One region of the Paenarthrobacter sp. NPDC090522 genome, then DNA from elsewhere that is predicted to be linked to it. Evidence: riboswitches for the same ligand, from Rfam matches in the RefSeq annotation. Region 1 holds a riboswitch; each other region holds the start of a gene.
The links. A riboswitch is a leader RNA that binds a small molecule or an ion and turns the genes downstream of it on or off. The one in region 1 is predicted to bind cyclic di-AMP.
Positions count from the first base shown of each region.

Region 2: another riboswitch for cyclic di-AMP. It lies ahead of ACIQT2_RS15275 (hypothetical protein); the one in region 1 lies ahead of ACIQT2_RS17285 (C40 family peptidase).
Region 3: another riboswitch for cyclic di-AMP. It lies ahead of ACIQT2_RS21500 (NlpC/P60 family protein); the one in region 1 lies ahead of ACIQT2_RS17285 (C40 family peptidase).
Region 4: another riboswitch for cyclic di-AMP. It lies ahead of ACIQT2_RS20285 (hypothetical protein); the one in region 1 lies ahead of ACIQT2_RS17285 (C40 family peptidase).

Region 1 covers NZ_JBIVXL010000014.1:33,113-40,208, forward strand. Annotated here, with positions in the region: gene ACIQT2_RS17280 (M23 family metallopeptidase) at 1-816, shown strand, start outside; cyclic di-AMP (ydaO/yuaA leader) riboswitch at 963-1,121, shown strand; gene ACIQT2_RS17285 (C40 family peptidase) at 1,126-1,872, shown strand; gene ACIQT2_RS17290 (NlpC/P60 family protein) at 1,971-2,735, shown strand; gene ACIQT2_RS17295 (HNH endonuclease) at 2,978-3,478, shown strand; gene ACIQT2_RS17300 (NTP transferase domain-containing protein) at 3,521-4,399, shown strand; gene ACIQT2_RS17305 (molybdopterin molybdotransferase MoeA) at 4,396-5,754, shown strand; gene ACIQT2_RS17310 (FdhF/YdeP family oxidoreductase) at 5,810-7,096, shown strand, end outside.
Region 2 covers NZ_JBIVXL010000011.1:47,367-54,462, forward strand. Annotated here, with positions in the region: gene ACIQT2_RS15245 (helix-turn-helix domain-containing protein) at 69-488, shown strand; gene ACIQT2_RS15250 (hypothetical protein) at 581-832, shown strand; gene ACIQT2_RS15255 (maleylpyruvate isomerase family mycothiol-dependent enzyme) at 900-1,544, shown strand; gene ACIQT2_RS15260 (hypothetical protein) at 1,556-2,221, opposite strand; gene ACIQT2_RS15265 (DUF6480 family protein) at 2,573-2,815, shown strand; gene ACIQT2_RS15270 (ATP-dependent DNA ligase) at 2,893-3,954, opposite strand; cyclic di-AMP (ydaO/yuaA leader) riboswitch at 4,364-4,513, shown strand; gene ACIQT2_RS15275 (hypothetical protein) at 4,517-6,076, shown strand; gene ACIQT2_RS15280 (AEC family transporter) at 6,271-7,096, opposite strand, start outside.
Region 3 covers NZ_JBIVXL010000024.1:32,990-40,085, forward strand. Annotated here, with positions in the region: gene ACIQT2_RS21495 (FAD-binding protein) at 299-1,000, shown strand; gene ACIQT2_RS21500 (NlpC/P60 family protein) at 1,147-1,929, opposite strand; cyclic di-AMP (ydaO/yuaA leader) riboswitch at 1,933-2,124, opposite strand; gene ACIQT2_RS21505 (copper resistance protein CopC) at 2,275-2,907, opposite strand; gene ACIQT2_RS21510 (NCS2 family permease) at 3,021-4,463, shown strand; gene hutG (formimidoylglutamase) at 4,537-5,487, shown strand; gene ACIQT2_RS21520 (hypothetical protein) at 5,526-6,014, shown strand; tRNA gene ACIQT2_RS21525 (tRNA-Cys) at 6,156-6,226, shown strand; gene ACIQT2_RS21530 (FadR/GntR family transcriptional regulator) at 6,273-7,016, opposite strand.
Region 4 covers NZ_JBIVXL010000020.1:30,677-37,772, reverse strand. Annotated here, with positions in the region: gene ACIQT2_RS20300 (ArnT family glycosyltransferase) at 1-98, opposite strand, end outside; gene ACIQT2_RS20295 (glycosyltransferase family 39 protein) at 101-2,197, opposite strand; gene ACIQT2_RS20290 (glycosyltransferase) at 2,194-3,594, opposite strand; gene ACIQT2_RS20285 (hypothetical protein) at 3,768-4,616, opposite strand; cyclic di-AMP (ydaO/yuaA leader) riboswitch at 4,620-4,803, opposite strand; gene ACIQT2_RS20280 (sensor histidine kinase) at 4,912-6,402, opposite strand; gene ACIQT2_RS20275 (response regulator transcription factor) at 6,406-7,096, opposite strand, start outside.

The sequences.
Region 1 (7,096 bases):
GTCAGGGGCCGCCGACGCGCGTCCGGCCCCGCTGCTGAGCTGCGGCCAGCCCGCGTCGTAACGGAGATCCGGCCGCGCGACACCCAGCGTCAGGTGCGCCGCCGTAAGAGCCCGTTGCGCCAGGTTGCCGATTTCGCCGCAGCCAGTGGCGTAGGGCAGAAAGCCGGGGTGGCCCTGGCCGCCACAGGCCTCGCCCTCACTGTCGGTCTGCCGGCCACAAGCCCCGTCATGGCCACCTCCGAGTCGGGCCAAACAGAAGCTGCCCTTGCCGTATCCGGCGGCAGCCAGCCTGAGGTTTCCGCGGAAGCATCGGCAAAAATCGACTTCAGCCGTGCGGCGGTGGCCACCAAGGCCGATCCCGACGGCAAGCTAAAGCAGCTGCTCAGCGCCCAGTCCGTTGGCAGCATCCAGGCCAGTTCCTCCAAGGGCACCCTTGGAAGTCCGCTGGACACGCTGACAACCGCTTCTCCGTTCGGATACCGCGTCAGCCCGCTGACCGGTGGCACCGGCGACTTCCACCGCGGCCAGGACTTCGTTGCCCAGTGTGGCACCCAGGTCCACGCTGCCGCCGCCGGGAAGGTCACGTTTGCCGGGTGGCACGAGTACGGCGGAGGCAACCGCGTTGTGGTGGATCACGGCAATGGCCTTGAGACCACGTACAACCACCTGTCGTCCTTCAACGTCAAGGTTGGCCAGACTGTCAGCCGCGGTGACGTTGTAGCCCTGAGCGGCACCACGGGCGCCTCCACGGGCTGCCACCTGCACTTCGAGGTCCAGGTCAACGGCGAAGTTGTTGACCCCATGGGCTGGCTCTAAGCAAAGTCGATGGTCGTCTCTCGCATTCGCGACACACCCCGTGACCTGAATGTGACATTCGCTTTCAACTGTTGTACCGTCTAAAGCGCATCGGCTTTTTAGGGGGCCGATGCACTTGAGTGGATTGCCTAGCTCTGCCACCACTCAGGATCCGTTCGCAAAATTCGTCTGGCAGGGGCGGGGGAACCACTTTTGGTCTTCGAGAGAAGGCCTTGGGGTTAAGTCACAAAGCTTCTCGAAGCGCGTGGCCGGATGACTCCCATCCGAATCCGACAGCTCACCTCGCAGGCATTGGGAGAGGCTACCTACGTGTCATCACGCACTACCCCTGCGCGCCACCGCGCCGAGACGGTTCACCCGTTGAACACTCTTTCGAAGGCTGTTTCAGCGAATGCCGGAACCGTTGGCCGCCAGGCCGCAGTTCTCGCCGCAGCCTCCGGCCTCGTCCTCAGCGTCGGCCTCCCGGCCCAGGCAGCGGACACCGATGTTTCCAAGGCCGAGACGAGCACGCAGCAGCTCCTCACCACCGAGGTTGTCACTGCAGAGCCCACGGCCACTGTTTCCTTCGAGAGCCCCGTCGTGGCCACCAAGGAAGCCCCGAAGGTCCAGCGCGCGTCGCAGACCACCCAGCGCTCCCAGACAGCTGGTAACCAGACCACTGGCAGCCAGGCTGCAGGCTCGCTCACCGCACAGTCTTCCGACGCCAAGGAAACGGCCTCCAGCGCCGCAGCCTCCGGCCTCGCCGCGATCGCCTACACGGGCATCGGCCACCCCTACGTTTGGGGCGGCACCACTCCCAACGGCTGGGACTGCTCCGGCTTCACCCAGTGGGTCTACGCCCAGGCCGGCATCAGCATTCCCCGCGTCAACGCCTGGACTGCCATGAAGGCCACCAGCACGCCGCAGCCGGGTGACCTGGTCATGCAGAACGGCGGCGCACACGTAGGCATCTACGTCGGCAACGGCATGATGATCAGCGCTCTCAACCCGAGCCAGGGAACCTTGCTCCACTCGGTGGCTTCCACCGGCACGTCTTCATTCTTCACCCTCCGCTAAAACCCCGTTCGGGGTACGCCAGCATGCCCCCCAAGTGCTGGCTTGCCCGCAAACCGCGCGTGCCCCAACCGCGTGCGGAAACGAAAAGAGATTAAAAAATGACCAGTGCACACAAGGTTGCACGGCACCGAGCTGAGGCCCCCAAGACCAGCTCCCTTGCCGTGATCGCGAAGGCTGTCAGCAACAACGCCGGTGGCGTCGGCCGCCAGGCAGTCGTTATCGCTGCCGCTTCAGGACTGGTCTTGACCAGTGGCGTTGCTGCGAACGCCGCCGATACCAACGTCCAGCGTGAATCCACGGCCACCACAGCCCTTGATGTCCAGGCAGTCACGCAGTCCACCATCGCTGCCGACTCCACCGTGGCCATCTCCTACGAGAGCCCGGTTGTGACCACGGTGGAAGCTCCGGCTCCCGTCGTCGAGAAGCCCGCAGCGAAAGCCGCATCCGGCTCCACGGCTACCGGCGCGACCGCCACATTGGCAGTGGACAACTCAGCAACGGCGGCCGCCAAGGCTCCTGCAGCTTCCAGTGGCCTCGGGGCAGCCATCGCCGCTGCAGCCTACGCCCAGCTGGGAGTGACCCAGGACTGCACCATGTTGGTCACCAATTCGCTGGCGGCCGTGGGTATCAACTTCCACGATTGGCCGGCGGGCTACCTCTCCTTGGGCCGCACCGTCAGCGCCGCCGAAGCCCAGCCGGGCGACCTCGCGTACTACGCCAACGGTGGTTACGGCGGAATGGCACACATCGCCGTCTACGTCGGTAACGGCATGGCAGTACACGGTGGATGGAACGGGTCCACCACTGCACTCTTCAGTGTGAACGTCGGCTCCGGCCCGGTCTTCATCCGTGTGAACGGCTGATACAGATTCTTTGAACACCCCGCAGGAATACCTGCGGGGTGTTCCGCTTTAAGCCCCGCGCGGAGGGCCGTGCAAGGTGTCCCGCACATGAACATTCGCCGACACTGCACGGGAACAGGCCCGAAAATTCGTTGATACGGCATATAAGTGCTTACCCTTATGGTGTCGATCCACAGCCCGTACATGCAGAGGGCAGCCGGCCCTCGTGCCCCTGACGGGTGCGGCCGTGAAGAGGTACGTGCATGCGCACACTCGTTCTGAATGCTGGATATGAACCGCTGGCGGTAGTCACCTTCCGCCGGGCGCTGGTCCTTGTGCTGACTGGAAAAGCTAGCGTAGTGGCCGAAGGCGGCGAACCTGTCGTCGGGCCACAGGAGATTCTGGGACGTCCGTCCGTGATTCTCCTCAACCGCTACATCCGTCCCCGGTACAACAGGATCACCGCTGTGAGCCGCCGCGGGGTGCTCCGCCGCGACGGCCACCGCTGCGCCTATTGCGGCAAGACAGCGCACACCATAGACCATGTCCACCCCAAATCCAGGGGCGGCGCGGATTCCTGGGAAAACCTGGTTGCGGCGTGCTTGAAATGCAATAACGCCAAGAGCAACCAGACGCTCGCCGAGATGGGCTGGAAGCTTCGCTTCACACCCGGCGTGCCCACGGGAACCATGTGGCAGATCAAAGAACTCGAGAAACCTGCGCCGGACTGGGACCCGTTCCTCTTGCCGGAATCCGCCGCCTGATCGATTTCTGTTGTGCTCCGGCCGTACGGGTAATCTGGGCGGATGGAGTTCAACGCCGTGATCCTGGCGGGTGGCAGGGCCACCCGCCTCGGTGGCGTGCCCAAGCCGGGTTTAAGGTACGACGGCGCGAGCCTCCTTTCGCATGCCCTGGACTCCGTCCGGGGTGCTTCGCGGATTGTGGTGGTGGGGCCGCGCCAGGACGGCCTTCCGGACGGGGTACTGTCCGCGCGCGAGGAGCCCGCCTACGCAGGACCGGCGGCGGCCATTGCCGCGGGACTTGCCGTTCTTGGGGCCACTGATCCGGCACCGTGGACCTTGGTGCTGGCCTGCGATATGCCGCATGCCTCACGGGGAGTGGCTGCCATCCTTGAGGAAGTTGCGGGGCACCATGGCACCGAGGGAGCCATGGCTGTGTCTTCCGATGGCAGGCAACAGCCCCTCCTTGGCATCTACAGCACACAGGCCCTGGAACGCGAAGTCGCTGCAGCCCGGTCGTTAACGAACGCATCTGTCTTCAAGCTGCTTGCTAGGCTGAACGTGCTGGCTGTTGCCGTTCCCGATGGCTCCACGGACGACGTGGATACGTGGGAGGACGCAGCGGCCCTGGGCATTGACAACGACTTGGAGGCGGACGTGAAAAGCCAGGACGAGACACTCGAGGAATGGTGCCGCACACTGCTGCAGGCGTTTGAGCTTGAGGGCGTAGACGTGGACGTCAACGAAATCCTTGCAGTCGCCGGCGTGGCCGCGCACTCCGTGGTGCGTCCCGCGGCGCCTTTGACCACATTCATCGCGGGGTACGCGGCTGGAATGGCACGCGGCATCGGCCAGGCCAACGACGACGCCGCCATGGCCGCCGCCCTCGACCTTGCCCGCCAAGTAGCCAAGCAGTATGCGGAGCCCGGGGCCGAAACCGAATGACGGAGGCCCCCGAACAGGGCCACCATGCGGCGCATACCTGGCACGAAGCCAGGCAGCGTGCGTTCGACGTCGCCACTCCCATCCCCGCAAGCCCGGTTCCGCTGCGCGCGGCGTTGGGGCGGACCCTCGCCCAGGACGTACTTGCCCTGCAGGACATGCCGCACTACGCGTCGTCGGCCATGGATGGGTGGGCCGTCAACGGCAGTGGTCCGTGGATCCTCAGCGAACCCGGCCAGCGGCTGGCACCACACCAGGCCAGCCCGATCGTCACCGGCGGGCTGATTCCACCCGGTGCCAAAGCGGTTCTTCGCAGCGAAAGCGGCATCATCGCCATGGACGACGACGGCCTGCCGGTTTTGGCGCTCGGCGGCTCCGCGAAGCCGGGGGAGCCGCGCAACGGTCAACACATCCGCAAGGCGGCAGAGGAAGCCGCTGAGGGCGAGGTCCTCCTGACGAAGGCTACGGTGCTGAACCCTGCGCACCTGGCCGTCGCGGCCCTGGCCGGCCTGGACGAACTCCCTGTCCTGGGCAAACCCTTGGTGAGGTTCCTCCTGACCGGGTCCGAGGTGGTTGAACAGGGCGTCCCTGCTCCTGGACAGGTCAGGGATACCTTCGGGCCGCAGCTGGGGTCGGTGGTGGAGCTCCTTGGCGGGATCGACGGCGGCTTGGTCCGTGTGGGCGATAACTACGGGGAGTGGCTTGCGGCGCTGCAGGACGCGGAGCCGGGCACCCTGGAAGCGGACACGACGGAACTGGACGCTGGCGCAGAGCCGCCGGCCGACGTCGTTATTACTACTGGCGGGACCGGACGCTCGGGAACCGACCATTTCCGTAAGGCCGTAGCGGAGCTGGGCGGAACCTTGCTGATTGACGGGATCGCCATGCGTCCCGGACACCCGGCGGTACTTGCTGAGCTGCCTGACGGACGCTTCGTGCTGGGGCTGCCGGGGAACCCCCTCGCGGCCATGATGGCCCTTTTTACCGTGGGCGGACCGCTGCTGGCAGCCCTGGGCCACGGACGCCTCGGCGACGTGGGCGAAGTACCGTGCGGTTCCATGATCGATGCCGATCCGGGCCGCACCCGATTGATGCCGTTCAAGCTGGTTTACGGGCTGGCTTCGCCGTCCCGGCATGCCGGACCCGGAATGATGCGCGGGTTGGCAGGAGCGGACGGTGTCATGGTGGTGCCTCCCCACGGGGTCCAGATGGGCGAACCGGTACCGGCTTTCCCGTTGCCGTGGGGAAAGCCTCTGCCCGCTCCCCAAGCTGCCGAGCACAAACCGCGCAAGGCCCCCGTTCGCACCGCAAAGAAGCCACCGGCGGGACCGGTGGACTGGAGCGCGCTGGACGCCTGACGCTGTCCGTGGACGCAGGTGGCGGCTTTGCCGCCGGACTTGTAATGATGGACACATGAACAGGCATGCCCCAGAACAGGACATCAACGAAGATGACCTGCAGATCCACCCGCCCAAACGAGCCGCTGCCGGCCTGAAGGCCGTGAGCGTCGCCCTCGAACGGGGCTATTCCCAGGCTGGTGTGGCCCGTACGGTCCGATCCATGCTCCGGGTCAACCAGCACGATGGTTTCGACTGCCCGGGCTGCGCCTGGCCGGAGTCCATCACGGGCCGCCGAAGCCCTGCGGAGTTCTGCGAGAACGGCGCCAAGGCCATCGCCGAGGAAAGCACCACCCGCACGGTGGGCGGTGGATTCTGGGCCAAGCACTCCATTGCCGACCTCGAAGACAAGACCGAGTACTGGCTGGGCAGCCAGGGCCGCATTGCTGAACCAGTGGTGATCAGGCCGGGTGACACCCACTATTCGCCCATCAGCTGGACCGACGCGTTTGCCTTGATCGGCGAGCACATCAACGCCTCCACTCCGGATCGTTGCGTGTTCTACACCTCGGGCCGCACGGCCAACGAAACAGCGTTCATGTACCAGCTGTTCGCGAGGAGCCTGGGCACCAACAACCTGCCGGACTGTTCCAACATGTGCCATGAATCTTCAGGCAGCGCGCTCAATCCGACCATCGGCATCGGCAAGGGCACGGTGTCCTTGGAGGACCTCCACCAGGCCGAGCTGGTCCTGGTGGTGGGACAGAACCCGGGCACCAACCATCCCCGCATGTTGTCCGCCTTGAGTGACTGCAAGCGCAACGGAGGCAAGGTTGTTGCCGTCAACCCGCTTCCCGAAGCGGGCCTGCTGAACTTCAAGGATCCCCAGTCCTTGAACGGCGTCATTGGCGGCGGCACCACCATCGCGGACGAGTTCCTGCAGATCAAGGTGGGCGGCGACCTCGCCCTGTTCCAGGCCTTGGGCCACTTGCTCCTGGAAGAGGAGAAACGCAATCCCGGCACGGTGGTGGACAAGTCCTTCATCGGTAAGCAGACGGAGGGCTTCGAGAACTACGCCAGGGCCCGCTCCGTGCTGGACTGGGAAGAGACGGAGCGGGCCACCGGCCTGTCCCGCGAGGAGATCATCAAGGTTGCGGGCATGATGGCTGCCTCCAAGGGCACCATTATTTGCTGGGCACTGGGACTGACCCAGCAGCCGCACTCGGTGGACACCCTCAAGGAGATCATCAACCTGCTCCTGCTGCAGGGGAACTTCGGCAAGCCCGGCGCCGGTGCCTGCCCCGTGCGCGGCCACTCCAACGTGCAGGGCGACCGGACCATGGGCATTTGGGAAAAGCCCAAG
Region 2 (7,096 bases), on a different contig from region 1:
ATGCTGCGCAGCGAAGCCCCGTTCCGGATGGTCCCCCGGCACCACTCCGCCCGCGTTAGGCTTCTGCCATGGCATTGATAGCTCCCCGCGTCACGGCCGGCCTGCCCGCCGACGACGCCCGGAACCTGGCACGCTCCCTCCAGGACAGCAACGACATCACGGTGTTCGTCGACGGCACCGTCCACCGCCTGCCGGACCAGGCGAGGGACGCCGTCGTAGACCTTCTGGCCCGGCTGGGCCGCGGCGAAGCGGTGACCGTCAGCAGCGTGGAAGAAATGCTGACCACGTCGCAGGCCGCCGAACTCGCGGGCATTTCGCACACCTATCTCCGCAACATGACCGACCGCGGCGAAATTCCTGTGGAATACCGGGGAACGCACCGCCGGATCCGACAGGCGTCGATCATCGCGTGGCTGGAGTCCCAGAAGCGGAAACAAGAAGAATCCGCGTCTGGAGACGACACGGGCGCCGACGCCGACGCCAGTTGAAATGCGTCCGGCAGATGTCGGAGTGATAAGGATCAAGCAACGATCCAAGCCAACGGGCCAGCACCCGCAAACACCGGGGTTACGCTTGTTTGGTGGGCAATTTCAAAGGGTGGCATATCGTGGCCGGGATGGCCGCAATGGCACTTGCCGCACCCTTGGGATCCGCTATGGGATTGAACTTCGTGGCCACCTTCATGTTCGCCTGCGTCGTATTCGTGGCGGTGGCCATGTGGACCGAATCACGGATTGCCCGACGCCGGGAGGCAGCGAACGCCGGCAGCGCACCTGACGCTTCGCGCCCCGCGGGAGACCCCGCCGAATCGGACGACGCCACGCGCGACTGACCCTCGGCGGCAAAGGCAAGGCGTCCAAACCGGGGAAAAAGCCGGCGCTTACTGTTTGAATAGCCATATGGCTTCGAGGTCCCGCTCCGTGGTTTGGCCGGTGGTACATGAGGAACGACGCGCCCTCATCAGGGATCTGGAGCCATTGCACGGTCCGCTCTGGAACGCTGAATCCTTATGCCCCGGCTGGAGCGTCCATGATGTGGTGGCCCACTTGATCGACTCCGCCAAGACCACTCGCCTGGGATTTGCCCGCGGGATGATGGCCGCACGCTTCGACTTCGACCAGGACAATGCCGTAGGAGTAGAGCGGGAACGGGCGTCCGACCCACGCCATACCCTGAAGTCCTTTCATGCCGTTGCCGCCAGGACTTCCGGACCTCCAGCCTCCTTGGCCACCCGGTTGGTGGAAGCGTTCGTGCATGGCGAGGACATCCGCCGCCCGCTGGCGATCAGCCACAGTTATCCTGCCGAGCACGTGGCCACAGCGTTGCACTACCAACTGAAGACCACCACCAAGATGGGAGGCGGCAAGGAGCTCGGAGCAGGATGGCGCCTCGTTGCGACGGATACCCGCTACGCGCGCGGCGAAGGTCCGGAAGTGCAGGGGCCCGCCATCTCACTGCTCCTCGCCGTCTCCGGGCGCGCCGTTGCGGGCCATGAACTGACAGGCCCGGGCGCGGACGTTTTCCTCCAGCGGGCGCGAGGGTAAGGCGCTGCGACCTAGCCTGGACGGGCGGCGAGGATTCCAGGAACTCGAGTGGTTGATTCGAGCCATCCGGCGAGGTTCCGGTCCAACATTCGAGCCAGCTTCAGGCAAGCCTCGTGGGCCTGCTGCACGGTGAGCCGATGCTGCTGACCGGGGAGCGGAAAGCCAGCCACAAATGGCTCATGGTGGGCGGCCCTGTTTCGTGCGGCATGGACGATCGTGACGACTCCCAATGTCCAGGTCCTTGTGAATTTCACGCCGTCGGCCGAAGCCACGGATCTTCCAAATCGAAATGCCCTGTTGAGGCAGCTATTCCAAAGAAGCTCATGCGAAGCCCGAAATCGCTGTGGTTCCCGCCCCACATATCCCCCTGGTTCCAAGAGTCCCTTCCAGAACCCGAACATCAAGCCTGCTATGAGGTGGCCGGAAGTGCGCCGCCCCTGCGGCAATTTCGACCAGGCCTCGGCCAACTTGTTCCGGCTCGGGCCATCCAGCCCAATATCTGCCGTGTACCAGAAGCCCCCGTAGGCAAGCTCCAGTTGCTTGGCCATAGCGTTCCTCACGGTCACTTCCACGATTGCGATGTCGGCCAAAAGGGCTGCCGAAACGTCACGATCCCAAATATAGAGCTGTCTCGCCAGCGAGTGATCGTAAGAGGCAGCGGCCATGTACGTTGCCATGCGGACTGGGGTGATGGCCTCGTTGAGGGCGCGGCTGTGGGCGCCGTTGGACCAAGTTTGGGCATTGGTCAGTACTCGGCGCTCCTTGCTAGACTGCAGATGAAGTCCCCGGACCCGCCTCTCTAGACATGAGCCATGATGCGGCCGGGGTTTTTTGTACGCCCATTCCAGGTAAGCGGCCGAAACAGAACTCTGCAAAAACCATCTTTTCCACAGGCCTCTCACTGAACGGGAAAGACTTTGAGCGCGAGGAACGGCGTGCCGCCGGGGCTGCCCTTGCTGGGCTCCGGGCCCGAGACTAGGCTGGCAGGGCAATGCAAATAATAAGGTTACTGAGGAAGAGGTTTGGCCATGACGAGCTACGACCCCGAAGACGACCCCCAAACGTTCGGCGTTTCCGGCGCCGCTGAACCGGACAGCATCCACGAGGATCCGGATATGCGGAAGGACGAAGACCAAGACCCCGCAGCATCGTCGAATCCGGATCCGGCCGACGGCAACGTCACCGGACTGGAGCCGGGCGGCGGAGTACCTCCGGGAGAAACCCCTCCCGGAGAAGGCAGCATGAGCGGCGACCAAGGCCATCAGGAGTAACCGCTCCCACATCAGTCGCCGAGCCGCTGGTCCGTTGTTGGGCAACGTCGAGACAGAGGCTTGGCGGCGATGGGGCGCTATTTCAGCCGCAGGATCTCGCCCAGATCGTAGTCTGCGGGTTCTTCCAGCTGCGAGTAAGTGCAGCTGTCAGGAGTCCGGTCCGGCCGCCACCGACGGAATTGGGTGGTGTGCCTGAAACGGTCGCCCTCCATATAGTCGTACGCCACCTCGATCACGAGTTCGGGGCGAAGCGGAACAAAGGAGAAGTCCTTACCGGCACTCCACCGGCTTTGGCCACCGGGCATCCTGGATCCCCCGGCGGACTCCTGGTTGGCCCATTCGCCCCACGGATGCTCGGCGAACTCCACCTGGTACGGCTCCAACTCCGCCACCAGGGCTTCCCGTTTGGCCATGGGGAACGACGCCACGACGCCCACATGGTGCAGGCGGCCCGAGTCGTCATAGAGCCCCAGCAACATGGACCCCACAACCTTCGCCGTTTTGTGCCAGCGGAATCCTGCCACCACGCAGTCTGCCGTCCGTTCATGCTTCGTCTTGAACATCACCCGCTTGTTCGGCTGGTAGGTGCCGTCGAGCGGTTTGGACAGCACGCCGTCGAGCCCTGCTCCCTCAAGTTGCACGAACCATTCCTTGGCGCGATCAAGGTCGGTGACCGCGGGCGTGACGTACACGGGCGGTTCGGCGTCGGCGAGCGCCTCTTCCAGTGCGGCCCTGCGCTCGGCGAAGGGCCGACCCATCAGGTCGTCATCCCCCAGGGCGAGCAGGTCGAACGCTACCAACGAGGACGGCGTCTTCTCTGCGAGCATCCGGACGCGGCTGTCGGCGGGGTGGATGCGCTGCTGCAGGCCCTCGAAGTCCAGACGGTTGCCGGAAATGAGGATAATCTCACCATCGACCACGCACTTCTCCGGAAGGTTCTTCTGGAGCGCGTCCACGAGTTCGGGGAAGTAGCGGGTCATGGGCTTCTCGTTGCGGCTGCCAAGGACGATCTCGTCCCCATCCTTGAAAACGATGGTCCGGAAGCCGTCCCATTTGGGTTCGTAGTGCCCCACATCGGGAATGGTGGGCACGGACTTGGCGAGCATGGGCGAAACGGGCGGCATCACAGGCAGGTCCATAGATCATGTCTACCGGCCAGTACATGCTCAAAGCTAGTGTTGATCCATGGATTTGTTGGCCGTGTTGGCTGCCGTTCTCTGCGGACCCGCTCTCGTTGCGCTCCTTTGGATATGGACGCGGCGCAGGGGCACTAAGCGCCCGGTGAAACGCGCGGCCCTGGCGGGCGTCCTGGGCATCGTGGACGAGATCTACCGCCCAGAAACCCACCAGGCGCACCAGGTACAAAAGGTCCAGCATGAATTGCCGTCTCCGGCTCCAGCGCCGAAGGGTAGGCGATAAGGCCACCTCGAAACCTTGGACGTTCCGTCCGTTACATTAATGTGACTTTACTTCCCTGCTCCTGTACGGTCGAAGGGCGACCCTGATCTCCGCTGGGCCGCTTCCGGGCTGACGCCGAGCTCTGCCGCATCCCGGAATCCGCCAGATCCGCGGCAGAGACGGGGGACCCAGAGTTCCCGGGCCTGAATTCCGCAGGCCCTTGGGGTGAAGCCGCCACGTGCGGCCGGACGGCCTCGTCCGAACCCGACAGCTAACCTCGCAGGCGTTGAGAGGCAATCACCCATGTCCCCAACCATGGATCAGCCGCGCCGTGCCCAGGAGGCCATCGAGCGCACCAAGCCATCCGGACGCCGTCGGGCCCAACCCAGCGGACAGTCCCCCACCAGCGCTGAAAGCACGACGGCGGCACCCGCCACTGCTGTCAATCCCACCCCGCCTGCGCCCACCGTGTCTGCGCTCACCGCGCCCATGACGCGCGCGGAGCGCCGCGCGGCCGAGCGCGAGGCAGCCGCCCAGGCTGTCATTGCGCCGGAGGCTTCGGTTTCGGACGATGCTGCGGCTCCTGCCTCAGTCCAGGGACCAAGCACGATCGCGGACGATGCTCCGCGGACCGCGTCGACCACGCCCGGGCCGCCGACGTCTGCGATCCCCGTGGTAAAGCCGGCCGAGCCTGCCTCCGACAAGGAAGCTGCTCCTGCGACGGCAGCCATTCCGATGGTGCAGCCGGCCGAGCCCGCTTCTGAGGCAGACCCCGCTCCCGCAACGGCAGCCATTCCGATGGTGCAGGCTGCTCCCGCGACTGCTGCCATCCCCGTGGTGAAGCCGGCCGAGCCCACACCTGAGACCGAACCCGCAACGGCCGCCATCCCGACGGCGCAGCCCGCCGTCGAGGCCGAGACCGCCACCGCGGCCATTCCGACCGTAGCCGCACCGGTGCTCGGTACGTCCAATGCCCAGCCTGAATCCAGCGCCCAGCCGAAGACGCCTGCACAGATTGCCGCCGCCGCAACCGCCGCCGCGGGCTTGGCAAGCCGGCAGGCCACCGCGGCCAAGGCAGCTGACGGTTCACAGCCGCGCCGCGCAACCACCTTTCCCGGCACGGGCACGTCAGCCGGCGCCGGCACTTCAGCCAGCAGCAAGCCGGTCACGGCAAGCAAGTCGGCCTTCGGTTCATTCGGGGCATCGTCCTTCACCCGGGAACCGCATGCCGTCCTGACCAAGGCCGCTTCCGTGAAGACCATGGGCCAGCGCATGGCCGTCGTGGCTGGAGCACTTGGCTTGGTCCTGACGGTGGGTACGGTCAGCCAGGCCCTGGATCTTCCGCTCTTCGGCCAGGACAACCAATCCCAGGAAGCCAGCGGCTCCTCCAAGGACGACGACGGACGGGCAACGGGCACGGCGTCACCCGGCCCCACGCCGTCGTACACCACAGCTTCGTCCACGTCGGCCGCCAAGACCGAAGCCGTGCAGCCCTCAGCCGACCCCGCACCGCCGGCAGCAGAGGCACCTGCTGCCGCGCCGGCGTCGTCCGCGGCTGCTCCCCAGGTTTCGCTGGCAGCCCCGCAGTGGGTACCGTCCACGGCTCCATCGGCTGTTGTCCCGGTGCCCGGCGTAACCTCTCCGGTCCCGAGCCAGCCCGCTCCGCCGTCGGACACCATCACGGCACCGACGCCGACCCCCACCACTACTCCGACGGTCACTCCGACGCCGACGCCCACCCCTACCGAGACGTCGAAGCCGAGGCCGAGCAACAGCCCAAAAGCAAGCAGCGCCCCTGAAACGACTGCGCCGACCGTGAGTGTGGACGGTTTGCTGGACATCGCCAAGGAGGCGCTCAAGTGAGCACACGTATGCCCCGGACCACCACACACGCCGGCTGGCACGGCCGCTATTGCAGCAGCAGCCGGACGGCGACGTTCCGCCGACGGATGGGCCGCTGGAGCTGCCAACGCTTGCGGCGCTCGTAGGACCCACAGCAAGACAATGAGGCAGCCACCCGCGCGGGTGGCTGCCTCATTCGCGTCTCCGCCGCCGGGTCACCCTAACAACCACGCGACCACCAGGAGCGCAGCGACGCAGAGCACGGTGGTGCACAGGATCACGTCCCGCGCCACAACCGTGCCGCGGCCATAGGGAGAAGCAAAGAGGAACACGTTTTGCCCGGTGGGCAGGGCAGCCATGATGACGCTTGCCAGCAAGTGGTTGCCGTCCAAACCGAACACAAACCGCGCCAGCACCCACGCCACCACAGGCATGCCTGCGACTTTGAGGAGCGTGGCCACCAAGGTCTCCACCCTCCCGTCCCCCTGCTGCAGCGGCGCTTTCCCTGCCAAGGACATGCCGAACGCCAGTAACACCATGGGCACGGCGGCCCCCGCCAGCATGTCGACGGGCTTCTGGACCAGTTCCGGCGCGTGCCACCCAGTCAGTGCCATCACGACGCCAAGCCCGGAGGCAATGATCATGGGGTTGCCCAGCGGCTGGAGGACGACGCGCTTCCAGTGGATCTTTTCGCCACCCGCCAGCCCCAGGATGGTGACGTAGAACGGGGCCAGGACCAGGAGTTGCACCAGGAGGACGGGAGCAACGTGCTGCGCTGTTCCCACAGCATAAAGGGAAACCGGGATGCCGATGTTGTTGGCGTTGGCGTAGCTGCTGGCCATGGCACCGACAGCCGTTTCCGCGACCGGTCGGCGAAAGAACAGGAAACTCAGCAGGCAATACAGAAGCCCCACGATTACGGCGGAGAGCAGCGCGAGCGGGGCATCAATTCCCAGCGCGGCACGGATATCGCTGCCGGCCACCACCGTATACAGCAACGCCGGATTGGTGATGTAGAAGGCCGTCTTGGTCAAGGCGCCT
Region 3 (7,096 bases), on a different contig from region 1:
TCCCCTTCCACTGCCCACTATTCTCGGTTGCCAAGGCCGAATCAAGGCGACTTTTCGCCCGCCGCATAACGGTCCGGGCTCGGTTTCAGGTGTGGTTGCCGGACTCTGGATGAACAAGTAAAAACACGCTGCCATTGAGGCTATCCACGGCCCCAAAAGTTCTGTAGTGTTCGAGTCACCGAATGGCCGGCAAGCGTGTTCCAGGACACACCCGGCCATTTGTTTGCGGACGCTGGGGGAGCTTGGACGCGAAACAACGCGATGCCTTCGGGCACACACGTCAAGGAGGAACCAAGCAGTGTCACTCACGCCTGATTCCGGCACAGAGCGCACCACCACCGTGGTGATTGGAGCCGGGCTTTCCGGCCTGGCCGTGGCCAGCGAGCTCAGCCGCTACGGCGTTGGCTCAATTGTGGTGGACGGGTTTGGATCCCTGTCCACATCCGGTCCCTCCGTCCACACGGGAATGCTGCAGCGCTGCGATGCTGCCGACCCCGCGGCCATGCTGGAACGCAACCAGATCCTCCGGCACTTGCGGAACTACGCAGCCAGCCATCAGCTCGACGTGCGGAGCACCACCAAGGCGGTGCGCCTGGACTTCCTGGGAGCCAGCCAGGGCCTGCAACTCGGCGAGCGGAGCGTGGCGGACCTTTCGACTCCCGGCATTGGCGTCCCCGGCCTGGCAACGGCGGGCCTCGCCCCGTTCGAGCCGGCACCTCGACAGTGGGCCGTACACACGGCCAGCGGCATCCTCCTGGCGGACCACATCGTTGTGACGCGTTGCGCCCAAAGCCAGTTGCGCCGGATGTTGGCCGAACTGGGCATCGCGATCGGGCAGAACCTCGTGGCAGCCATGCGGGCGGTGGGGATGCACCTTGTTGGCGTCGGAGAGCTCATCACCCCTACGCCCAAGGAAGTGCTCCGCCAGGCAAAGGCAGTGGGACAGGCCATCTCGTCGAAGGTGGCGCTCCCGGCAGGACCGGGCATCGCGATCGCCTGAAACTGGCACGGCCAGCGCCGCGGCTGCCAGACCACACCGGCATGCCCGCTGTCCTGAGCAACGAGTGAACCCTTAATAACCACAGGCCGGCACCCGGAGAGCAATCTCTCCCAGGTGCCGGCCTTGGTGGTGTTTAAGCGTGAAGCTTAGGCGCCAGCGCGTACGTACGTGATGGGGCCGGTTGCGGTCAGCCAGCTGATCGGGTGGATGCCGGTCTGGTTGCCGTTGATGCCGCCACTGATGGCCTGGCCGTTGCCGATGTAGATAGCAACGTGGCCGGACTGGACAATCATGTCGCCGGGCTGGGGATCGCTGACTACCTTGCCGTAGTTCAGGAACTGCATCGGAGCGAGGTCACCCACGGGGATGCCTGCCGAGCCGAGTGCGCGCTCCACCATGGCGGTGCAGTCCTGCATGATGCCGATCTGGGCGTAAGCCGAAGCAACCATGGCTGCGTTGACACTCCCGGCAGGTGCTGCTGCTGCAGGAGCCGCGGCGGCGGGAGCAGCCGCGGTAGCTGCAACGGTAGCCTTGGCCGTGGTGGCAGCCGCAGTGGTTGCCTTCTTGGCCGGAGCCGCAGCCACGGGGGCCGGCTTCTCGATCACGGGAGCTGCCACGGAGGAAACCGCGGGGCGCTCGAAGTTGATGGTGGCAGTTGCAGCTGCGGTGACCACCTTGTTGGGGGTCTCCGCAACGGTTTCGGCAACCGTCGCCGGGCTGGAGTCACGCTGGACCGGGGCCTGTGCGGGGGTCTCGGCAGCGTGGGCGGCAATGGAGCCGGTCAGGACAAGGCCGGAAGCCGCAGCAATAACGGCTGCCTGGCGGCCAGCGCCCGAAGCGTTGCTGGCAACGGCCTTGGAGATGGAGATGAACGGATTGGGACGTGCGATGTCCGCCTTACGACGGCCGCGAAGAATGCGTGAAGACATGAAAAAGCCTCTCCCGATGCCTGCGAGGTTAGCTGTCGGATTCGGATGGGAGTCACCCGGTCACTATCCCCCGCTGTTCAGCGGAAGCTTCGTGACTTCACCCCAAGGCGCGCTCAATGGCGGCCTAAAATGGGTTCCCCGTCTCTGCCGTAGGTTTGTCTGCGAACGGATTCCGGACTGCGGCAGAGCTAGGCAATCAGGCCGGAAGTGCCCCAAATAGGGATCGGGCACAGGTACTACCGTAACGGATGATCACGCCAAAGTCACATTTGAGTAACGAGGAGTTGGCTTTGCGCGTGTCGCGGTAACCCTTTCGAGATTTTCGCAGGTATGTAGAAAACCGCGTCATTCCGCGGAATTATCGCCCTCGGCCTCGTTGGAAGCGGCCAACTTCCTGCGGGCTGTAACAGCCAGGAAAACCACCAGGCCGACTGCCACCACGGCGAGGCCCACAATGCTCCACGGGAAGGGCTGGGAGGCGGCCGGAGCCGACTCGCCGGAGCCGGTCCCCGGAGCTGCCGTTCCTGCGCTCGGAACCACCGCTCCCGATGCCGAAGCGGACGGCGAGGCGCCCGCGGAGCCGTCTGCCGCCGTCGTGCTTCCCGTGGTGGCCGTGAACTTGAAGGTGCCCTCAATGGGGTGCGAATCGGAGCTGACCACGCGCCACACCACCGTGTACTCGCCGGCCGGCGCTCCCGGGCGCAACTTTTGGACTGCCTGGTTGTCGATGATTTCGACGGCGCCGTCAGCCCAGTTTTCGCCGCCCGCGGTGACCGTCACCCCGGAACCGATGGCCAGCGGACGGTTGTTGAAGGTGATGGAGACCGACGCCGGGACTGCCGCCACGGTGGCTCCGTTGGCCGGAGTGGTGGACTCGGCGACGTCGTGCGCGGACGCGGGGGCGGCACCAAAAAGTACCGCCGAGGCGAAGGCAAGGGCGGCAACGACGGCGGCCAGAAGCGGGCGGATGGTACGCATGGGGCGGTTTCTCCTAATGTTGGCTTCCTTACAGACTAGGCGAATCGTCCGGGCGCCCCGTAGCCGCGGGCATAGGATTTGAGAGCACACTCACCCGATCCCCGGAGACCTTCATGCTTAAACAAGGTTCTGCCATAGACCGCTACTTCAAGATTTCCGAACGTGGTTCCACGTACTCACGGGAAATCCGTGGCGGGTTCGCGACCTTCTTTGCCATGAGCTACATCGTGGTCCTGAACCCCCTGATCCTCTCCGGAGCCGACTCCAGCGGAGCCTCACTGGGCTTCACGGCAGTTGCAGCCACCACCGCGTTCGTTGCGGGCATCCTGACCATCCTCATGGGAGCCTGGGCCAAGCACCCGTTCGCGGTGGCCACGGGCCTGGGAGTGAACGCCTTCGTTGCCGTCACCGTCGCTTCACACCCGGGGCTGACGTGGCCGGACATGATGGGCCTCGTGGTCTTGTCCGGCCTCACCATGTTGATCCTGGTCCTCACGGGCTTCCGCACCGCTGTGTTCAAAGCAGTCCCGGAAGCCCTCAAGACCGCGATCGTGGTGGGCATCGGCCTGTTCATTGCCCTGATCGGCCTGGTCAACGCCGGTTTCGTCCGGCGCATCCCCGACGCCGCCGGAACCACGGTTCCCCTGGGACTCGGCGTGGACGGCAAGCTCATGGGCTGGCCAACACTGGTGTTCGCCGTCGGCCTGATCCTGACCATCGCCTTGGTGGTCCGCAAGGTCCGCGGCGCGATCCTGATCGGCATCGTCGTGTCCACCGCGTTGGCGGCGATCCTGGAATTCACCCTGCACATCGGCCCGAGCTTCGACGGCAAGAACGTCAACCCGCGCGGCTGGTCCCTCGTGGCACCGACGCTCTCGGAATGGGGCGCTCCGGACCTTTCGCTGATCGGCAAGGCGAACCCTTTCGGCGCTTTTGAACATCTAGGCTTCATCGCCGCAGCCCTGCTGGCCTTCGTGATCCTGCTCAGTATCTTCTTCGACGCCATGGGCACCATGGTTGGCCTGGCCAACGAGGCGGGAACCGTCGACGAGCACGGCAACATCCCCAATGTGGACCGCGTGCTCCAGGTGGACGCCCTCGGCGCGATTGTTGGTGGCGGCGCGTCCGTCTCGTCCAACCAGATCTTCGTCGAGTCCGGAGCCGGCATCGGCGAAGGTGCGCGGACCGGCCTGGCGTCCATCGTGACCGGTGTGCTGTTCCTGGTGGCCATGTTCTTCACGCCGCTCATCAACCTGGTTCCGTTCGAAGCCGTCGCCCCCGCGCTGGTGGTGGTGGGCTTCATGATGGTGTCCCAGGTGGGCAAGATCGACTGGCAGGACTGGGGCGTGGGCATCCCGGCGTTCTTGACCATCGCCCTCATGCCGTTCACGTACTCGATCGCCAACGGCCTCGGGGCGGGCTTCATCTCCTACGTCCTGATCCGTACCTTCCAGGGCCGCGCCCGCGAAGTGCACCCGCTCATGTGGGCTGTTGCAGCGGCGTTCCTGCTGTTCTTCGGCATTGGCACCGTTGAGGAACTGCTGGGCGTGAAATAGGCATTCCGGTATTTCAGACACTCCGGACGCGGAACTGCTGGCTTTGGCAGTCCGGGTCCGGTGTGCTTTAAGCATGGAAACCAGCGCCTTCACCGTAGACACCACCCCCAGGCCGTGGACCGGACGCTTCGACGGCGACGGCGACGAACACCGCCGGTGGTGGCAGGCCGTGGCTCCCCATGCTCCGGAGGCCGCCGCAGCCGCCTCGCGCCCCGCCGTCGTGCTTGGTTTCTGCAGCGACGCCGGCGTGAAGCGCAACAAAGGGCGCGTGGGTGCCGCCGCAGCTCCGGCCGCGATCCGTGCCGCGCTGGGTCCTTTGGCCTTCCACCTGGACCGCGACGTTTTCGACGCCGGCGACGTTGTGGTCGAGGGCGACGCCCTGGAAGCAGGCCAGGAGCGGGCAGGACGCGCCATTGCGGGACTGCTCGACGGCGGCAACCTCACCGTGGTGCTGGGCGGCGGGCACGAGACCGCGTTTGCCAGCTACCTGGGCGTTGCCGGATCGGAGGCCGTGCGCAGCGGAAAACGTTTGGGCGTGCTGAACCTCGATGCCCACTTCGACCTGCGGGATGAGCCGACACCGAGCTCCGGAACCCCGTTCCTCCAGATGGCCCAGGAGGAGGCCGCCGCGGGGCGCGAACTGCAGTACGCCGTCGTGGGTATTTCCGAACCCAACAACACGCGGACCCTGTTCGATACCGCGGACCGGCTCGGCGTGAAATACCTGCTGGACGAAGACTGCTCACCGGAAGCGGTGGAGACCTTCGTGGCCGACTTCCTGGCCGGGATCGACGTGCTGTACCTGACGATCGACCTCGATGTGTTGCCCGCCGCGGTGGCGCCGGGCGTGAGTGCCCCGGCCGCGTATGGCGTGCCGCTGCCGGTGATCAGCGCGGTCTGCAAGCAGGTTGCCGCGAGTGGCGCGTTGCTGCACCTGGACGTGGCTGAATTGAACCCTGAGTTCGACATCGACTCCCGTACCGCCAAGGTTGCGGCCCGGCTGGTGAACACGCTCCTGGCCTAGCTGTTTCCTTGCGGCCATCCTGCGCATAGCCTGTGTGGATGGGCGCAACTCCTGTGCAGGACAAGTGGACTGTCCAGAACAAATGGACCTGGGTCTCCGGGCCCGTGGCGGTTGCCCTTGGCCTCGCTGCCCACGTTGTCTCCGGCGGAAGCGCGCCGGCCATCCCGGTACTGCTTGGTTTCGTGGCCCTTGCGGCGTTGGGCGCGCAGCTCATTTCCCGCTGGATCCACGGGCCGCTGCTGTTGCTGTTGGTTTCCGGAGCAACGCAGCAGCTGCTGTTCTTTGGCTTTGACGCGCTGGGAGGTTCCATCCCCGGGCTCGGCTCCCTGGACCACCTCCACGGCACCGGCCGGATTCCGGAAGACCTGCCCGTTCCCGCGCCCGGCGGCACCCCCATCCACGCAGGGGACCTCATGCTTTACACGCACGCCGCGGCGGCGATCCTCACGCTCCTGATCGGCGCCGGCGTGGCCAAACTGGCGGGAAGGTCATGGCGGGGGCGCATGCTTCATGCCACGCAACCGTAGGCAACAGTGACGTAGTGCGGCGACCAGCGACGTAGCCCGGGCGTCAGGCCGCGTAGCCTAACCGTCAGCCCGCGTAGCCCTGCGAAAACCGGGGCAAAGAACTTTGCTTGGCTACCCCGGCCGAACCTAGTGTCGTTGGCACGTGGTGTACCCAAGAGGCCAGGGAGCTGCCTGCAAAGCAGCGCACGCGGGTTCGAATCCCGCCACCACGTCTAATGGGTCCGTGGCCCTCGCCGGGTTGGCAACTCGGCGGAAGTCTTACTGCGCGGCGTCGAAGCCTGCGAGGAGCCGGCGGGATGCGGTAACCATATGGGAGCGCATCTGCTGGGTGACAGCGTCGACGTCCCGGGCCTTCAAAGCTTCATAGATCGCCGTGTGTTCCTTGAGGGCAGCTTCTGCGTGGCCTTCGTCCGTCAGGGCGCGGTCCACCCAGATCCTCAGCAAGGAGCGGATGCTCTGCAGCAGCTCCTCCAGGACCATGTTTCCGGAGGCGGCAGCGATCTCGCGGTGGAAAGCGGCGTCTGCTTCGACATAAGCTACCAGGTCATCGAGGTTCCTTTCCATGGCATCGAGGTTGGCGCGCATGCGTTCCAAGGCCTCGTCGGTGACCCGCCCGGCGGCCAACTCCACGGCTTGCACTTCCAGGCCGCTGCGGAGCTCAACGAGTTCCCGCGTGCGCGGCTCCCCCAGCATCAAGCCCCAACTGAGCGTCCGCGGCAAGAGTTCGGAGACGCCGTCGCGCAGGTACGTCCCGGAACCCGGCCGGACGATGACGATGCCGAGAATCTCCAAGGCGGCCAAGGCCTCGCGAATGGCCGAGCGTCCAACACCCAACGACGCTGCCAGCGTGCGTTCGGCCGGCAGCCGTGTGCCCGGCGCGATATCACCGCTGGTGAAGTAGGCGAGCAGGCGCTCGGCCACTTCGGACACGACGGAGCCCTGCTCCATGGGCGCAAGAGCCGCCGTCATTTGGGCCGCTGCGGCGGCGGGATTCACAGGCATCCTCAAAGCGTAGCAACCGGATGACCAATCAGGGGCAGCGTCGGAGGACGCTTCAAAAAGGAACACATCAACCGGTTGAC
Region 4 (7,096 bases), on a different contig from region 1:
CGGCGTGTTCCTCGCCTGCGGAATACTGAGCGACGGGTTGCGCTCGCCGGAGGGTCCTGCTGGAGGGCGTCCGTGCGTGGTTTGAAGTACGTTGTCACGGTCAGTTCACCAGCCTGTAGACGGTGGTGTTGCCCACGGTTTGTGCTTCATAGTTCGCTGCTACCCATGCGGCCACTTCCGAGTTGCCACCCCGGCCGCCACCGCCCATGCCGCCGCCGGAGATGAAGTAGCTGATCTGGCCCTTGTCCACCATGTCCTGGAACTGGGCGAGGGTGGGATAGGGGTCGCCGCCGTTCCAGCCACCCAGGGCGATGACGCTGGTGTTCGTGGCGAGTTCCAGGTCTGCCGCCTGGGTTGCTCCGGAGACGATCGCGGACCACTTGGTGGTGGTGGATTTCAGCAGGGCTGTCAGTTCGGCGTTGGCTGTGCCGCCCCCGGCTCCGCCTGCGCCTCCGAAGCCCCCGGCTCCAGGGAAGCCGCCTGCGGCCGCATCCTGAACTGTTCCGTCGGGAAGCGTGCTGCCCGAGGGCGCTTCGCCAAGACCGGTAGCTCCGCCCAGCCCGTTTTGGGCGTTGCCGAAGTCACGGTTGCGGCCGTCTGCTCCGGTCCGCGCGCCGAAGCCGCCACTGGCCGCACCGGCGGGTCCCGACGTCGGGATGGAGCCGGAGTGTGGAGTCGCCGCTGTGGCAACGGTCCAGGCACCGGTACCCAAACCACCGGCAAGCAGGGACACCACCACGACGGCGGCCGCGGGCAGGCGTCGGAGCATGCCCTTGGGTGCGGACGCACCGAGGCGGTCCACCCGGAGCAGCAGCGCGGCGGCCGCGAGGACGCCCAGGACTACGACGACGATCCGGAGCCATGGCAGCCACGTGGCGTCCCGTCCCAGCAGCACGGCCGACCAGAGGGAGCTACCCAGCACCACGACGGCAAGGATGATCCGCGCTGCCCAGGAATCGCGGCCACGCCACAGTTCAACGCAACCAATGCCGATCAGAGCGGCTATGGCCGGGGCCAGGGCCACAGCGTAGTAGGGGTGGACGATGCCGCTCATGAAGCTGAAGATGCCGGCAGTGACGATCAGCCAGCCGCCCCACATCAGCAGCGCAGCGCGGCTGCGTGAAGTCCGGATTTCGCGGCGCGTGAACCACAGTCCGGCCACCAACAGGATGAGGGCCGCCGGGAGCAGCCAGGAAACTTCTCCGCCGAAGCTGGTGCCGAACATGCGGCCCAAACCGGCCGAACCACCGAATCCGGCATTGCCGCCCATGCCTCCACCGCCCCCGGGCATGCCGCCACCGGCGCCACCTTCGCCCGATCCAGTGATGCGGCCCAGGCCGTTGTAGCCGAACGTGAGTTCAAGGAAGCTGTTGCCCTCCGACCCCGCCATGTAGGGGCGTGCCGAGGCGGGAGTCAGCTGGAAGATCGCAATGTACGTTCCCGCAACAGCCACGATTCCCGCTGCCGCTGCAAGCAGGTGCAGGATCCTGTTGCGGAACGAGGTGGGGGCTGCCCACAGGTAGGCGAGCGCCAACCCGGGAACAATCAGGAAGCCTTGGAGCATCTTGCTCAAGAAGGCCAACCCAACAACGGCACCCGCCGCGGCAAGCCACTTCCAGCCCGCCTTTTCGATGGCCCGCGTTGTCAGGTACGCGGCCAGCACCAGGCACAGCGTGAGCATGGCGTCCGGGTTGTTGAACCTGAACATCAGTGCTGCCACCGGGGTCAGAGCCAGCGCACCACCGGCGATGAGGCCCGCTGCGGGTCCCGCCACCCGCTTGACCGCCAGGTACAGAAGCCCGACGGCGGCCACTCCCATGAGTGCCTCCGGGACCAGCATGCTGGTGGGGGAGAAGCCGAAGATCCTGCCCACGAGCGCGGGAATCCAGAGGGAAGCCGGTGGCTTGTCCACGGTGATGGCGTTGCCGGCGTCGAGCGATCCGAAGAACAAGGCCGTCCAGTCCTTGGTGCCGGCCTGGATGGCGGCGGCGTAAAAGGAATTGCCGTAGCCCGTGGCCGCGAGGTTCCAGAGGTAGAGGAAGGCTGTCGCCACCAGGAGCCCGGCGGCGGAAGGACGGACCCAGCGAGCCTGCCGGCCGAAGACGATGCGGTGGAAGCGCGAGTGCCGGTGGTCCGTGGGCACGGGGTTGCCGGCTTCGGTTTCGGTTGCGCTGCTTGGCTGGAGGGCGGTGATCATTTCGCTGCCACCTCGTTGGTCTGGGCGGAGGCTGCCGTCTGAACTGCTTCAGCGGCTGGGACGGCGGCCGCGGCGGGTTTCGCGGGCGTCGCAGCTTGGGACGGCTTCCGGAAGACCCACAGGCGGAACAGCAGGAAGCGGGCTACTGTCGCGGTGAGGTTCGCCCCAACCACGGTGGCCACCTCAACCCAGCGGTCCGGCGTCGTGCTTCCATGCACCAGGGCGAGCGCGCCGGAGGTGAGCGCCAAGCCGATGCCAAAGACGATCAGCCCTTCGAAGTGGTGCCGTGCGTGGTTGCCGCCGTGGATGCCGAACGTGAAGCGCCGGTTGGCGGCGGTGTTGGCCACGGCGGTGATGATGAGCGCCAGGAAGTTGGCGAGCTGCGGGTCCATGAAACTGCGGCAGAACAGGAAAATCACCAGGTAGGCCACGGTGGACACAGCACCGATGAATCCGAAGCGAACCAGTTGCCCGAACAGGCTCGTCCGCGGCGTGGCCTCGGAGGTCCGTGAGGAAGCGGGGAGTGGTCCGCGCGCCAGGGCGGCACGAAGTTCGGGAACGGGGATGCGTCCGGTGACCAGGTCGCGCGTCAGGCGCGCCATTCCGCGCAGGTCGGCCAGTGCGGTACGTACGACGTCGACGCTTGAGTTGGGATCGTCGGTCCAGTCCACGGGGACTTCATGGACGCGGAGTCCGCAGCGTTCGGCGAGGACCAGCAGTTCGGTGTCGAAGAACCAGGCGTTGTCCAGCGTGTGCGGGAGGATCTGGTGGGCAACGTCCGCGCGGATGGCCTTGAAGCCGCACTGCGCGTCGGAGAACCGTGCACCCATGACGGTGTGCAGGAGGACGTTGTAGCTGCGGGACACGAATTCGCGCTTCGGCCCACGGACTACCCGGGAGTTGCGGGAGAGCCTCGTGCCGATGGCCAGGTCCGAGTGCCCGGAGATCAGGGGCGCCAGGAGCGGCGCCAAGGCGGCGAGGTCTGTGGAGAGATCCACGTCCATGTAGGCCAGAACGGGGGAAGGCGACGCGAGCCAGACCTGACGGAGGGCGTTGCCCCGGCCCTTTTCCTCGAAGCGCATGACGGCAATCTCGGGGAGTTCGCGGGCCAGTCGCTCGGCGATCTTCAGGGTGTTGTCCGTGCTTGCATTGTCCGCCACCGTGATGCGGAAGGAATGCGGGAAAGTGTCCACGAGGTGTCCGTGCAGGCGGCGCAGGCATTCCTCGAGGTCCGTTTCCTCGTTGTGGACGGGAACGGTGACGTCCAGGACGGGAACTGTGGTCCGGGTGTCCACGGGAGAGCGCCGCATCTGCCGGTGGGGCAAGGCAGGAGCGGCGGAGTGCCCCGCATGGGCGGGGCTCGGCAGCGCACTGGTGGCTGGATCTATGAGCGTCATGCATCCAGAGTGGATCCGCCGATTGTGAGGGCTTTAGGCGGAAGCTGTGACGGGACTGTGTAACTGTGGCGGCGTCTGGACAGGCGAAAAGCCGCCCCCGGTCCTGCCGTGCGCATCAGTTGGGGTTGATGCGCGCGGCGGGAACAGGAGCGGCTATCGGAAAGCCTGCGGGCTTAGTACCAGTTGTTGGCCAAGTGGAAGGCAAGGGCTGCGGACGGCGAACCGTAGCGTTCCTTGATGTAGTTCAGGCCCCACTTGATCTGGGTCTGGTAGTTGGTCTGCCAGTCGGCGCCGGCAGTAGCCATCTTGGAAGCCGGAAGCGACTGGACAATGCCGTATGCGCCGCTGGAAGCGTTGGTGGCCGTGGTGCGCCAGTTGGATTCCTTCTCCCACAGCGTGTTCAGGGCGGTCATTTCGCCCGGTCCCCAGCCGTAGCTGGCCAGGATGCTGGCAGCGTAGGCCTTGGCTGCGGCGGGATCGTCCACGGCCTTGGGCGCGGCAGCGGCGGCTGCAGCTGCTGCTGCTGCCTTGTCAGCGGCAGCCTTGGCGGCGGCGTCGGCAGCAGCTTTCTCGGCTGCGGCCTGTGCTGCAGCCGCCTGGTCTGCTGCGGCTTTGTCTGCGGCAGCCTTGTCTGCAGCTGCCTTGTCGGCGGCGGCCTTCTCGGCTGCAGCCTTTGCGGCCGCTGTCTGGTCCGCTGCGGCCTTGGCCGAAGCTGCACGATCCGCAGCAGCTTTTTCCGCAGCTGCGTCTGAGGCAGCGTTGGCGTTCGGGTCAGACTGTACGGCGGCCTGGGTCTGCGCTGCCTGGCTCAGTTCCGGCAGGTTGAACGCGGCGTTGGCGGCCTGTCCCAGCGAAGCGACGCCGAGTGCGGCGGCAACGACACCTGCTACGACCGACATGCGGTGGCCGGCCTTGCCCTGGCGTGCGGCGTTCTTCAGAACGGCCTGCGACTTGGTCAGGGGAGCATCGTTTTCGTCGCGGTGACGCGCGGAATGGCGCGTCTGATCCTTGAATTCAGACATGTGTGATTACCTCTCAGCGCCTGCGGAGTTAGCTGTCGGGTTCGGATGAGGTCATCCGGCCGCGCGCGTAGCTGCGGCTTCACCCCAAGGGCCGGCGCAATGCCTGGCCCGGAGACTCTGGGTCCCCCGTCTCTGCCTCGATGAGAACGGAACTCCGGGAAGTGGCAGAGCTCGGCGCATCCCGGGTGTGGGCCTCTTGGGGCGACCCACCCTTTCGACGGTACAGGAGGATTTTGCTTAAGTCACATTTAGGTAACAGAGATCACGACGCCGGTGCGTCGCCTTGCCGGTTTCGTTACACCTGTTCGCTGGTCACTGAGGGGAGGCGCAAGGCGAACTCCGTGCGCCCCGGTTTTGAGGTGACTTCGACGCTGCCACCGTGTGCTCCGACGATCGATTCGACAATCGACAGGCCCAGGCCCGACGTGCCCTCCGATCCCGAACGTGCCGCGTCGGCCCGGGCAAAACGGGAGAAGATGCGGCCCTGGAAATCCGCGGGAATACCGGGCCCGTTGTCCGTCACGGTGACCACTGCACTCCCGTCCGCGCTCAGCATGACGCCGGTGACCACAGTGGTGCCCGGATCGGTGTGCTTGCGGGCGTTGGACAGCAGGTTGGCCAGCACCTGATGAAGTTGCGTGCCGTCTCCACGGACCGTAATGGGCTCATCCGGAAGCTTGAGCTGCCACACGTGGTCCGGGGCCATGACTTTCTCGTCAGTCACGGTTTCAATGACCAACTGTGTCAGGTCCACGTCCGTGACCTTCAAAGGCTGCCCTTCATCCAATCGGGCCAGGAGCAGCAGGTCCTCCACCAAGGTGCTCATCCGCTCCGACTGGCTCTGGACGCGTGACAGCGACTTGCGGCCATCCTCGGTGAAATTCTCGGTCATCCGCAGCATCTCGGTGTAACCCCGGATGGCCGTAAGGGGCGTGCGGAGCTCGTGCGAGGCGTCGGCAACGAATTGCCGGACTTTGGTTTCACTTTCCTGCCTGGCTTCGAGGGCGCTGGCCACGTTGTTCAGCATCTGGTTGAGGGCGTAGCCCACGCTGCCTACCTCTGTTCCGGGGTGGGAAGCCGACGGGGGTACGCGCACCGCGAGGGCCACCTCGCCGGCGTCGAGGGGCAGGCGGGAAACCTTGGTGGCCACTTCGGACAGTTGCTCCAGTGGCCGCATGGTCCGCCGGATAATGACGGTTCCGGCCAGCCCAATCAATACCAAGCCACCGAGCGATACGAACACCATGGTCCAGACGAGGGACGCTTCGGTGCTTTGTTTGTCGGCGAGCGGCAGGCCAGTCACGATCACGTCCCCATAGGCCGTTTTGACGGCGACCAGGCGGTAGTCGCCGTTGGACAGTGATCGGTCAACGGGTCGGTTGTCCAAGGGAAGGTCCAGCAGGACCTGTTTGTCTTCGGCGGAGAGCGTTGCCCGGTTCCCTGAAGCGTCGATGAGCCCGGCGCTGCTGACGGTCGATCCGCTGATCCGCGCATTCAGGGTGCCGGCGCCCTGCCCGCGAGCTTCGAGGGGGTCCGGCCGGCCGTTCGGGTAGCTGGAGGGTGGCCTGCCAAAGTCGTTCGCGCGGCTGGACGCCTGCTCCAATTGCCGGTCCAGTTGCCGGTTGAACACCATGTCCATGGACGCATAGCTCACCACTCCCACCGCCCCGCAGATGGCAACGAGCAGCGCCATGGCTACGAGCACCAGGCGGGTCCGCAAATGCCAGGTGGATGGGTCCAGCCAGCTCCGCTGCGTCTTCCGGGCGACCCCTGAGAGTGTGGTCAAGGTTCAGTCCGCGGGCTTGATGACGTAGCCTGCGCCACGCACGGTGTGGATCATGGGCGGGTGGTTGGCCTCGATTTTCTTGCGCAGGTAGGAGATGTAGAGCTCCACGATGTTCGCCTGCCCGCCGAAGTCGTAGTCCCACACGCGGTCGAGGATCTGGGCCTTGCTGACCACGCGTTTGGGGTTCTCCATGAGGTAGCGCAGGAGCTCGAACTGGGTTGCCGTGAGGGCGATGTCCTCGCCGGCCCGGGTTACTTCGCGGGTGTCCACGTTTAGGGTCAGGTCGCCCACCACGAGTTCTGCGGTGTCCATGGCGGCAACACCCGAACGCTGTACCAAACGGTGAAGGCGCAGCAGGACTTCCTCCATACTGAACGGCTTCGTCACGTAGTCGTCGCCGCCCGCAGCCAGGCCAACGATGCGGTCCTGTACTGCATCCTTCGCGGTGAGGAAGAGAGCGGGGACTTCCGGGGCGAACGCGCGGATCCGGTTCAGGACCTCAACTCCGTCGAATCCGGGAAGCATCACGTCCAGCACCAGGACGTCCGGGCGGAAGTCTTTAGCGAGCTTCACGGCCTCGGGGCCGTCTGCGGCCACGGCGACGGACCAGCCGGCCATGCGGAGGCCCATGCTCATGAGCTCGGCGAGGCTCGGCTCGTCGTCCACCACCAGGGCGCGGATGGGGGAGCCGTCC